One region of the Kineococcus sp. AC630 genome, then DNA from elsewhere that is predicted to be linked to it. Evidence: riboswitches for the same ligand, from Rfam matches in the RefSeq annotation. Region 1 holds a riboswitch; the other holds the start of a gene.
The links. Region 1 has a riboswitch for cyclic di-AMP ahead of AC0I8G_RS03785 (transglycosylase family protein). Riboswitches for the same ligand answer to the same signal wherever they lie in the genome.

Region 1 (5,681 bases):
CCTTCGGGGACCGTCTCGCTCTCGACGGCGTCAGCATCAGCGTTCCGGACGGACGCATGGTGGGTTTCGTCGGGGCGAACGGTGCCGGGAAGACCACCACGATGCGGATCGCCCTCGGCGTGCTGGCCGCGGACTCCGGGACGGTGACGTTCCGCGGTCAGGTGCCCGACCTCGCCGTCCGCCGCCGGTTCGGCTACATGCCGGAGGAACGCGGTCTCTACCCCAAGGGCAGGTTGCTGGAACAGCTGGTGTTCCTGGCCCGGCTGCACGGGGTGGACCGCGGGGTCGCCGCGAAGCGGGGCCAGGACCTGCTGGAACGCCTCGGGCTGGGTGACCGGTCCGGCGACAAGCTGGAGTCGCTCTCGCTGGGGAACCAGCAGCGGGTCCAGGTGGCGGCCTCCCTGGTGCACGACCCGGAACTGCTGGTCCTCGACGAACCGTTCTCCGGTCTCGACCCGATCGCCGTCGACGCGATGGCGGACCTGCTGCGGGAGAAGGTCGCGGCGGGGGTGGGTGTCCTCTTCTCCAGCCACCAGCTCGACCTCGTCGACCGGCTGTGCGACGAACTCGTCATCCTGCACGCCGGTCGGGTCGTCGCCGCGGGAGAACCGGAGAAGCTGCGCCGGGAACGGGCCGGATCGCGCTTCCGGCTCGTCGCCGACGCCGACCTCGGCTGGCTGGACGACGTCCCCGGCGTCCGGGTGCTGGAACGGCGTGCCGACGGGACCGTCCTCGAACTCCACGGTGATCCCGACCTCGACCAGCGGGTTCTCGCCGAGGCCCTCCGCCGCGGCCCGGTCCGCTCCTTCGCCCCGCTGCTGCCCTCGTTGTCCGACCTGTTCCAGGAGGTGTCCCGGTGAACGCCCAGTGGTGGATCATCGCCCAGCGCGAGATGACCGAGAAGTTGCGGGACAAGGGTTTCATCTTCTCGACCGTCCTGCTCTTCGTCCTCGTCGCCGCGGCCTCCGTCCTGCCCGGGGTGATCTCCGGAGGTGGCGACGACTACGACGTCGCGGTCACCGCGCAGGCGCAGCCGCTGGTGGTCGCCCGGCCCGGTGAGGACCCGGACACCCGGATCGAGCTGAAGGAGGTCGCCGACGACGCGGCCGCCGAGGCCGCCGTCCGCGCCGGTGACGTCGACGCCGCCGTGGTCGTCGGGGACACCAGCGCCGTCATCCTGGGTGACCGCAGCGTCTCGGACACCCTGGCGGGCGTCCTGCGCGCCCGGATCGGTTCCGCTCAGACCGTGCTGGGTTTCCAGGCACTGGGGGTGGACCAGACCGAGGTCCAGCGCGTCCTGTCGTTGCCGCCGCCGTCGACGCGACTGCTCGACCCCGACGCGGTGGACCCGTTGCTCGTCTACTTCCTCGGCCTCGCGTTCGCACTGCTGTTCTTCCAGATCGTCGTCCTCTTCGGCTACTCGATCGCGCAGAGCGTGGTGCAGGAGAAGCAGACCCGCGTCATCGAACTGCTCGTGACGACCGTCCCGGTGCGGCAGTTGCTCATCGGCAAGATCCTCGGCAACGGGATCCTGGCCTTCGGTCAGATCCTGCTGCTCGTCGTCGCCGGGGTGGCGGCCCTGCGCATCGCCCAGCCGGAACTGCTGGACAGCATCCCGGGCATCCCCAGCGCCGCCGCGTGGTTCCTGGTCTTCTTCGTCCTCGGCTTCGCGATGCTCTCCTGCCTGTGGGCCGCGGCGGGCGCGATGGCGAGCCGGCTCGAGGACCTGCAGTCGACGGCGACCCCGGTGCAGATGTTCGTCATGCTGCCGTTCTTCGCCAGCTTCCTCGCCAACGAACCCGGTCCGCTGCAGACCGCGTTGAGCTACATCCCGTTGTCCTCGCCGATGGTCATGCCGAAGCGCGTGGTCCAGGGGGACGTCGCCCTGTGGGAACCGTTGCTCTCGCTGCTGATCATCGCGGCCACCGCCGTGCTCTTCGTCACCGTCGCGCGCCGTCTCTACGAGAACAGCCTGTTGCAGACCGGTCGGTCGCTGGGTTTCCGGTCCGCGTGGAAGAAGGCCGTCTGAGCCTTGCGATGATGGTCCGGTGAGTGACGAGGTCCAGGAGCAGCGGGTCGTCGGCGTGGGGCCCTGGGAGGGGACCTGGCCCGACGACCCGCGTTTCGACCCTGAGCTGCTGCTCGAGGGTGACCGGCGCAACGTGGGTGACGAGTACCGGTACTGGTCCAACGCCGCGATCGTCGCCGACCTCGACACCCGCCGGAACCCGCTGCACGTGGCGGTCGAGAACTGGCAGCACGACGCGAACATCGGTTCGGTCGTGCGGACCGCGAACGCCGTGAACGCGGCCGGTGCGCATGTCGTGGGCCACCGGCGGTGGAACCGGCGCGGCGCGATGGTCACCGACCGGTACCTGTCGGTGCACCACCACGCCGACGTGGAGGCCCTGGTCGCCTGGGCCGCCGAACGGGGGCTCCCGATCGTCGGCATCGACAACGTCGAGGGATCGGTACCGCTGGAGACCTACGACCTCCCGCGCGAGTGCGTGATGCTCTTCGGGCAGGAGGGTCCCGGACTGACCGACGAGGCGGTCGCGCACTGCGTCGACGTGCTGGCCATCGCGCAGTTCGGCTCGACCCGCTCGATCAACGTGGGGGCGGCGGCGGCCGTCGCGATGCACGCCTGGGTGCGCCGGCACGTCTTCGACCAGCGTCCCTGACGCTGGTCGGACCACCGTCCGCGATCGTGCCGGGGACCCCTGCACGATCGCGGACGGGAGGGGTCAGGGGAGGACGAGGACCTGGCCGACGGCGATGTGCGCCGGGTTGTCACCGATGAGGCCGCGGTTGGCGTTCCACACCGCGACGTACCCGCCGGCGACACCGTTGTTCACGGCGATCCGGTAGAGGGTGTCGCCGGGGGCGACGGTGTAGGTGCGGGCGGCGGGCGCCGGAGCGGCTTCGACGACGGCGACCGGCGCGGGGGCCGGAGCAGGCGCGGGGGCCGGAGCGGGAGCAGGCGCCGGGGCGGGAGCGGGAGCCGGGTGGAGCAGCGCGGCCTCCTGGCCGACGGGGTCCGCCGAGCCGTGCAGGCCGAGACGGCGCGAGCAGGACGGCCAGGCGTTCCAGCCCTGGGCCGCGAGCACGCGCTCGGCGACGACGATCTGCTGCTCGCGGGAGGCCTGGTCGGCGCGGCCCGCGTACTGCCCACCGCCGAAGCTGAGCCAGGTGCGCGGGTTGAACTGCAGCCCGCCGTAGTAGCCGTTGCCGGTGTTGATGTGCCAGTTGCCGCTGGACTCGCAGTGGGCGAGCGCGTCCCACTCCTGCACGGGAGCGGCCGAGGCGCTGGAGACGGGGCCCAGCAGAGCGGCACCGGCAGCGCCGGCGGCGAAGGTGGCCAGCAGGCCACGGCGGACGAGACGGTACGGGGCGCGACGGATCGCAGACATGGTTGGCCTCCAACGCCTGCGAGGTCAGCTGTCGGGTTCGGGTCGAAGGTGTGACCCGGCCGCGCGGACGCGGCTTCACCCCGAGGACTCCGCAGCGGACTGCGGTGGTCCGAGGAACCTTGGGTCCCCCGCTCCTGCCCACGGGTTCTGCATCCGGCGCGGTGGGCAGGACTCGGCGTCTCCGCGACGTGTCCCCGAACGGGCTCAGGGACGGGCCGACCGTAACAAGCGCGAGGCCCGGCGTACACCGTGCCGTGTCCGCACCGTCACGTGAACGTGCACGAAACCCCTGATCAGGCTGGTGGGCGACGCCCGCGTGTGGCGCAGATCACGCCCCGGAGCGCTCGGATCAGCTGTTCGCGAGCAGTTTCGCGACGGCTTCCTCGATCCGGGGGGTGAAGTCCCCGGCCCGTTCACCCTCGCGTCCGTGCAGCGGTTCACCGAAGGTCACGTGGATCGGCGGACGCCCCTTCACGGGCCAGTTCCGCTTCGGCGGCATCGCGTCGTAGGTCCCGCGCAGGGCGATCGGGACGACCGGCACCCCGGCCTCCAGGGCCAGGTACGCCGCACCCTTCTTGAACGGGCGCATCTCACCGGTGTAGCTGCGCCCGCCCTCGGGGAACATCACCAGGCTCCAGCCGTCGGCGAGCAGCTGCGAGGACGCGCTCGCCCCCGCCGTCCCGCGGCGTTCCAGCGGGAAGGTGCCGATGACCAGGCCCGACGGGGCCGCGCGCCACCACACGTCGAAGAAGTAGTCCGCCGCTGCGGCGATCGCGATCCGACGGCGACGGCGCGGTCCGAGGGCCTCCAGCAGCACCGGGGCGTCCAGGTGCGAGGAGTGGTTGGCGACCAGCACGGCCGCGCCGCCGAGGCGGTCCAGCACCTCGGCGTTGTGCACGTGGACCGTCACCTGCGAGCGGAGGACGGGGGTCATCAGGACCCGCTGCAGCCCGGAGCGCACCGCCGTGGCCGGGGCCGAGCGCACCCAGTCGTTGCGGTGGACCGCCCGCCCGGCCTTGTCCTCGGGAGCAGACCCGGAGTGCTTGCGCAGCAACGGCAGCGCACGCACGATCCGCGTCGGTCGGGGGATCCCCATCAGCCTCGCCATCCTTCGGTCCTCGACACCGGCGGTCCGCATCGACTGCTCGACGGTGTGGAGTGCACGGTTCGCATCCTGCCACGTCGACCCCCCGGGGAGCCTTCCGGCACGGCTCAGTCGGTGCCCGCGAGCACCTGCTGCGGCACCCGCAGCCGCCGCGCGGGCGAGCTCGCCGCCCAGTCCGCCACCGGCCAGCGCGAGGCGCGGGCCACCCGGAACAGCGGGACGTCGGGCGAGACGGCCGTCGGGTTGCCCACCGACTTCAGCAGCGGCACGTCGACGTGGGAGTCGGCGTAGGCGTAGCTGGCGGACAGGTCCGCCCCCTCGACCTCGGCGTAGCGGCGCAGCCAGGCGGCCCGTGCCTCCCCGACCAGGGGTGGGGACTTCAGGAAGCCGCTGGCCCGACGGCGCCCGCCGAGGTCGAGCTCCTCGTCCAGATCGGTGCAGACGACCTCGTCGAAGAGGGCCGACAACGGCCGCGTCACCTGGCGCACGTCCCCCGTCATGAGGATCGTCCGGTGCCCGGCGTCGCGGTGACCCTGGATGCGCCGCAACGCGTCCGAGGAGACCTGCTCCAGGAAGCGCGGCGCGTGCACGTCGTCGACGTAGGCCTCCAGCAGGTCCAGGTCGACGCCCGCGTACCCGCGGAAGAGGGAACGCAGGAAGCTGCCGCGGTCACGCCGTTCGGCGGCGATCCACCCCGGCAGGTGGCGCATGATCCGGCCGAACTCCGCGACCCGCGCCGGGGCGTCCAGCGCCGAGAGGCGCAGCGTCAGGTACGAGTCGACGACGGTCCCCGGGATCAGCGTCCCGGCGAGGTCGAAGACCGCGAGGACGGGAGCCGACCCCTCGGCGACGGGCTTCAGCGCCCGCGGGCCGGTGGACTCGGTCAGCTTGCGCCGACGGCGGATCTCCTCGTACTTGCGCATCTGCGTCGTGACGCTGGGGCAGTGGCTGTCGAGCCAGTAGTGGCGCCAGTCCACCGTCGAGGTGTCGAAGCCGAAGAGCTCCGCGTCCGCGGGGTCCAGCGACTCGTGCAGCGACAGCGTCTTGTCGTCGACGAACCGGAGCTCGGCCTCGGTGTAGGCCTTGTACAGGTCCATGTAGCGACGACCGCTGTCGAGCTGCCGGCTGAGGGTGTCGAGCTTGCGGGAGGCCTCGCGGACCCGTTC
Region 2 (5,681 bases), on a different contig from region 1:
CGTTCGGAGCGGTGCTCGTCCTGGTCCCGCAGGGGGTCTCCGCGAAGCTCGTCCTCTGCGTCCTGCTGCTCGCCGTCTCCGGTGCCGCCGACGCCGTCAGCTCGATCTTCCGCGGCACGATCCTGCAGGTCGCCACCCCCGACGCGCTCCGCGGGCGGTTGCAGGGGGTGTTCATCGTCGTCGTCGCGGGCGGACCGCGCCTGGGGGACCTCGTCCTCGGGTCGACCGCCTCCGGCGTCGGTGAGGGTTTCGCGGCGCTCGCCGGGGGGACGGCCTGCGTCGTCGCGGTGCTCTCCCTCGCCCGCTGGCAACGGCGCTTCCTGCACTACGACGCCCGGAACCCCCGACCCTGAGCCCCGACCCTGAGCCCCGACCCTGAGCCCCGACCCTGAGTCCCGGTCGTTCAGCCCTTGACGCGGGCGTAGTCCTCGAGGGCGACCTGGCGTTCGTGGGCGTGGTCGACGATGCGCTCGGGGTACCCGTGCTCGTAGCCGCCGGGCGCGTCCCAGGGGGTGTGCGCGGACTTCCCCGCGAGGTGGCGCAGCTCCGGCACCCAGCGGCGGACGTAGCTGCCGTCGGGGTCGAACTTCTGGCCCTGGGTGATCGGGTTGAAGATCCGGAAGAACGGCGAGGCGTCGGTCCCCGACCCCGCGACCCACTGCCAGCCGTGGTTGTTGCTGGCGAGGTCCCCGTCGCGCAACCAGTGCATGAACTCCCGCGCCCCGGAGCGCCAGTCGACGTGCAGGTCCTTGACGAGGAAGCTCGCGACGATCATCCGGACCCGGTTGTGGACCCACCCGACGGAGCGCAGCTGGCGCATCCCGGCGTCGACGACGGGGAACCCCGTGCGCCCTTCGGCCCAGGCCGTGAACGACTCACCCACGGGTTCGTAGTTCATGGCCGCCAGTTGCGGTCGGTAGTACTCCCGGGCGGACTCCGGGCGGTTCCAGAGCACGTCGGCGTAGAACTCCCGCCAGCACAGTTCCGTCCGGTAGGTCTCCGCCCCCACCGACCGCTTCGCGCGCAACGCGGCCAGCAGGGTCCGGGGGTGCAGCTCACCCCACTTCAGGGCGTGCGAGAGCTGGGAGGTGCCGTCGTGGTCGGGGCGGTTCCGTTCGCCGTCGTAGTCGGCCAGGGCGCCGTCGAGGAAGTCGTGCCAGCGCGCGAAGGCGGCGTCCTCGCCGGCCTCGGGGAGCTCCAGGTCGCCCAGGTCCGGTTCGGCCGGCCAGTGGGAGCCGTCGACCCCCGCACCGTCGTGCACCCAGTCGACGTCACCGGGATCGGCGGCGGGCGCGGGCCAGCCGTGCTCGTTCCAGGCGCGTGAGAACGGGGTGAAGACCTGGAACGGCTTGCCGGAGCCGTTGAGGATGGTCCCGGGCCCGATGGCGTAGGGCGTCCCGGTGCGGACCAGTTCACGGTCGTGACCCGCCAGGGCCGTCGCGACCGCGTCGTCGCGCCGACGGCCGTAGGGGCCGGCGTCGGCGCTGACGTGCACCCGGCGGGCCCCGACCCGTGCGGCGACGTCGTTCACGACCTGCGCCGGGTCGCCCGCTTCGACCACGAGGTTGCCGTCCAGGGACACGTCGAGCGCCCGCAGCGAGCGGAGCAGGTAGGCGCGGCGGACGTCCCCGGAGGGCTTCCAGAGCGCGGGGTCGATGACGAAGAGCGGGAGCACCGACCCTTCCGCCGCCGCGGCGAGCAACGCCGGGTGGTCGCTGAGGCGGAGGTCCCGACGGAACCAGAGCACGCTGGTCCTCGGGTCACGGTCCTGTTCGCGGGCGGCCACGCCGGGACGCTATCCGCGCGTCCGCCGCCCCGCCCGGTGGAGGCCCGGTGGAGGTGGCGCCCCGACCCGTCGGACGCTCTGCGCGAACACGCCCCGAACGCCCCGGGGTCAAGGGTGCGACCACCGGTCGCGATGAACGATGATGGGCACCGTGAGCGATCTCATCGACACCACCGAGATGTACCTCAAGACGGTCTTCGAACTGGAAGAGGAAGGCATCGTGCCGATGCGCGCTCGCATCGCCGAGCGGTTGCACCACTCCGGCCCGACGGTCTCCCAGACCGTGGCGCGGATGGAACGCGACGGGTTGCTGCACGTGGGCACCGACCGACGGCTGGAGCTGACCGACGCCGGCAAGCAGAAGGCGATGCGGGTCATGCGCAAGCACCGCCTCACCGAGCGCCTGCTGACCGACGTCATCGGACTGGAGTGGAGCCTCGTCCACGAGGAGGCCTGCCGCTGGGAGCACGTCGTCTCCGAGGAGGTCGAGAAGCGCCTCGTGGCGATCCTGGACCACCCGCACTCCTCGCCCTACGGCAACCCGATCCCCGGCCTGGACGAGCTGGGGGAGGAGTGCTCTACCGAGGACTTCCGCTCCGGCGTGCAGTCGCTGAGCAGCCCCGAGCTCGAAGGACGCTCCGTCGTCGTCCGGCGCCTCGGCGAACCGCTGCAGACCGACGTCCCGCTGCTGGCCCGCTTCCACGCCGCCGGCCTGGTCCCCGGGGTCGAGGTCGTCGCGAAGTCGTCGGCCTCCGGCGTCGAGGTCGCGGTGGGCGAGGGTGTGGTGGACCTCACGTCGGCCGAGGCGTCGCACATCTTCGTCGCGCTCAGCTGACCCCGCCCCGACCCGGGACCCCCCGACGACGCGGGGTTCCGGGCCCGGGAACAGCCCGGACAGCCGCCTGCCCGCCCTCCCGCGGGTGATCTGTGACGGAGGGTGAAGGCCGACGTCACCCGTTCGGCCCCCGGCGTCGTCCGCTTCTCGTTCCCAGTCGTCACTCTCCGTAGATCAAGCCCGACGCGTCGTCACGTCCCCGGCACCAGTTCGTCACCGGGTCGTGACATTCGACCGTGGATCGGGTTATGGTCCACCCGCATCCTCGACAGCGCACGCGGATGCCCTCACGTGGACGCCGAGCCCTGCCACCACGCCGAGGTCCCCCGAGACATTTCATGGCAGGGGTGGGGGAACCACGTTTCCCGGGCGGAGCACGACCACCTGGTCGCGCCGAGTCCTTGGGGTGAAGCCGGTGCGAACCGGCCGGGGGATACTCCCTCCCGAACCCGACAGCTCACCTCGCAGGCGTCGGAGAGGCCACCACCTTGACGACTCGCGTCCAGGCGCGCCACCGCGCCGCCGTTCGTGCCCGTACCCCCCTGACCGACCTGTCCGACAGCGTCGCCCGCACCGCCGGCGGTGCCGTCCGCACAGGTGCGGTCGCCGCCGCCGCCGGTGGTCTGCTCGTCTCCGTCGCTCTCCCCGCGAGCGCCGTGACCAGTGCAGCCCCGGCCGCCGTCGGCTCGAGCGTCGCCTCGGTGGCGACCGCCGTCCCCGCCGCCTTCGGCGCCACCGCCGTCGGCGTCGTGTCGGCCCCCGCCACGGTGAGCACCCTGTCGAGCACCGCGACGTTCGCTGCCGCCCCGGCCGCTGCGCCCGTCATCGTCGCCGCCCCGGTCCTCACCCGGGCCACCCGCACCGCGGACGCCGTCCCGGTCGTGGCCTCCAGCGTCGCGGAGAACGCGATCGTGCCGGAGCCCGCGCCCGTCGTGGCGGCTCCGGTCGCGGCGCCGGCCCCGGCTCCCGCGCCCGCCCCGGTCCAGGCCTCGCTGGGTGCGCGCATCCTCGACGTGGCCGACGACTACGCCGGTGTCCCCTACGTCTACGGCGGTACCACCCCCGCCGGCTTCGACTGCTCGGGCTACACCAGCTACGTCTACCGCCAGGTCGGCGTCGAGATCCCCCGGACCGCCGCCGCCCAGAAGTCGGCCGCGGCCACGATCTCCCGCGGCGACGCCGTCCCCGGCGACCTCGTCTTCTTCAGCAACGGTTCCGGCCGTGCCTTCCACGTGGGCATCTACGCGGGCGGCGGGATGATGTGGGACGCGCCGCGGACCGGCAAGCCCGTCCAGCTCCGCGCGATCTGGAGCGACGCCGTCACCTTCGGTCGCCTCGCCGCCACCGTCTGATCGAGGTACGTCACCGATCGGCGAGTGATCGGCGCTCGGGCACGCAGGAACGGCGCTCGTCGCGTCCACCGTGAGAGGCTCCCGCCTCCGACGGTGGTGCGGCGGGCGCCGTTCTCGCGTTCGCGACCCGGCCGATCCGGGTCACCTCCCCGGTTCCGGCGCGCCCGGTGGGATTCACGGGAAAGTTGCTGACTCCACCACCCCTCGCGACGTAGGGTGCCGTCAACGACGACGGCACCCACGGAGGTCCGATGACCAGGCGTCACGGCGGCACAGCCACCGTGGTGCCCCACGCCCTCCAGCAGCACGCGGAGCACCACCACCACGTGCACCACCACCATGTGCACGTCGTCGCTCTCAGAGGCGCCCTCCCCACCGGGGACGGCGCCTCTCGTCGTCCCAGGAGGTGGATGTGCGCACGCTCGTGCTGAACGCCGGCTTCGAACCGCTGGCGGTGGTGTCCTTCCGCAGGGCACTCGTCCTCGTGCTCGCCGGGAAGGCGTCGGTGGTCCTCGCCGACGCCGACCCCGTCGTCGGCGCGACGATGAGCCTCGAACGGCCCTCCGTCATCCTGCTCACGCGTTACGTCCGCGTCCCGCGCGGCCAGGTCGTCCCGGTCAGCCGGCGTGGCGTCCTGCGACGCGACCACCAGCGCTGCGCCTACTGCCGCGGCCACGCGAGCACCGTCGACCACGTCCTGCCGCGCAGCCGCCGCGGCCCGGACAGCTGGGAGAACCTCGTCGCCTGCTGCGTGCGCTGCAACAACGCCAAGGGTGACCGCACACCCGAGGAGATGGGGTGGAGCATGCCGTTCCGGCCCGCCGCCCCGCGGGGCGCGTCCTGGGCCGTGCGGGGGGCCGAGACCCCCGACCCCCGCTGGGACGAGTTCCTCGCCACCGCCGCCTGACCTCGCCACCGCCGCCTGACCTCGGCCCCGCCGGCAGGACGACGGACGGCGTCCGGGGTTCCGCCCTGCGGATGACGAGGACGGCGCGGGTGGGTGCGACGCTGGGGGCATGGACGAGAACAAGAGGCAGGGCGAGTCGATCGACGCGGTGCTGCGGGGTCTGCTGAAGCAGGGCCGGCTGGACCCGGGGGCCGAACGCCTCGCAGAACAGGGCATCGACCGGCTGAAGGCGTTCCTCGGCTCGACCCCGGGGGCTCGGACCACGACCGGGACCGAGGTTCCCGAGGACGCCGAGGTGGTCGTCCCCGGCGGGCGGGAGATGCTGATGCACACGATCCCGCTGCCCGACGGCACCCGGGTCGAGGTCCTGGTGCCGGAGCGCCTCACCCGGGCCGAGGCCGATCGGGTCGCCGGTGTCCTCACCGCGCTGGCCGTCGATGAGTGAGGTGGCGGTGGAGACGATCGACGTCGAGGTGACCGGGATCGTGCGCCTCGGGCAGTTCCTCAAGCTCGCCGGCGCCGTCGACTCCGGGGGGGAGGCTCGCGAGGTCCTCCAGGCCGGGGAGGTGACGGTCAACGAGGAGCCCGAGGACCGCCGGGGTCGTCAGCTCTCCGACGGTGACGTCGTCGCCCTCGGCGAGGGGTCCTGGCGGGTCCTCGTCAACTGAGGGTCAACTGAGGGTCAACTGAGGGTCAACTGAAGCTCAGCCGAGCACCCGCACCGGGCGGCCCGCCCGCCACGCCGTGACGTCCTCGACGGCGTCGAGGTACATCCGGCGGTAGGAGTCCTGCGTCACGTAC

Region 2: another riboswitch for cyclic di-AMP. It lies ahead of AC0I8G_RS22560 (C40 family peptidase); the one in region 1 lies ahead of AC0I8G_RS03785 (transglycosylase family protein).

What each region holds. Positions count from the first base shown of each region.
Region 1 covers NZ_CEEDMJ010000003.1:32,189-37,869, reverse strand. Annotated here, with positions in the region: gene AC0I8G_RS03800 (ABC transporter ATP-binding protein) at 1-860, shown strand, start outside; gene AC0I8G_RS03795 (ABC transporter permease) at 857-2,029, shown strand; gene AC0I8G_RS03790 (TrmH family RNA methyltransferase) at 2,049-2,681, shown strand; gene AC0I8G_RS03785 (transglycosylase family protein) at 2,745-3,410, opposite strand; cyclic di-AMP (ydaO/yuaA leader) riboswitch at 3,409-3,579, opposite strand; gene AC0I8G_RS03780 (lysophospholipid acyltransferase family protein) at 3,760-4,518, opposite strand; gene AC0I8G_RS03775 (SDR family oxidoreductase) at 4,623-5,681, opposite strand, start outside.
Region 2 covers NZ_CEEDMJ010000028.1:12,370-18,050, forward strand. Annotated here, with positions in the region: gene AC0I8G_RS22545 (MFS transporter) at 1-353, shown strand, start outside; gene AC0I8G_RS22550 (cryptochrome/photolyase family protein) at 404-1,786, opposite strand; gene AC0I8G_RS22555 (metal-dependent transcriptional regulator) at 1,938-2,621, shown strand; cyclic di-AMP (ydaO/yuaA leader) riboswitch at 2,926-3,107, shown strand; gene AC0I8G_RS22560 (C40 family peptidase) at 3,110-3,973, shown strand; gene AC0I8G_RS22565 (HNH endonuclease) at 4,386-4,880, shown strand; gene AC0I8G_RS22570 (hypothetical protein) at 4,990-5,325, shown strand; gene AC0I8G_RS22575 (RNA-binding S4 domain-containing protein) at 5,333-5,548, shown strand; gene AC0I8G_RS22580 (D-2-hydroxyacid dehydrogenase family protein) at 5,585-5,681, opposite strand, start outside.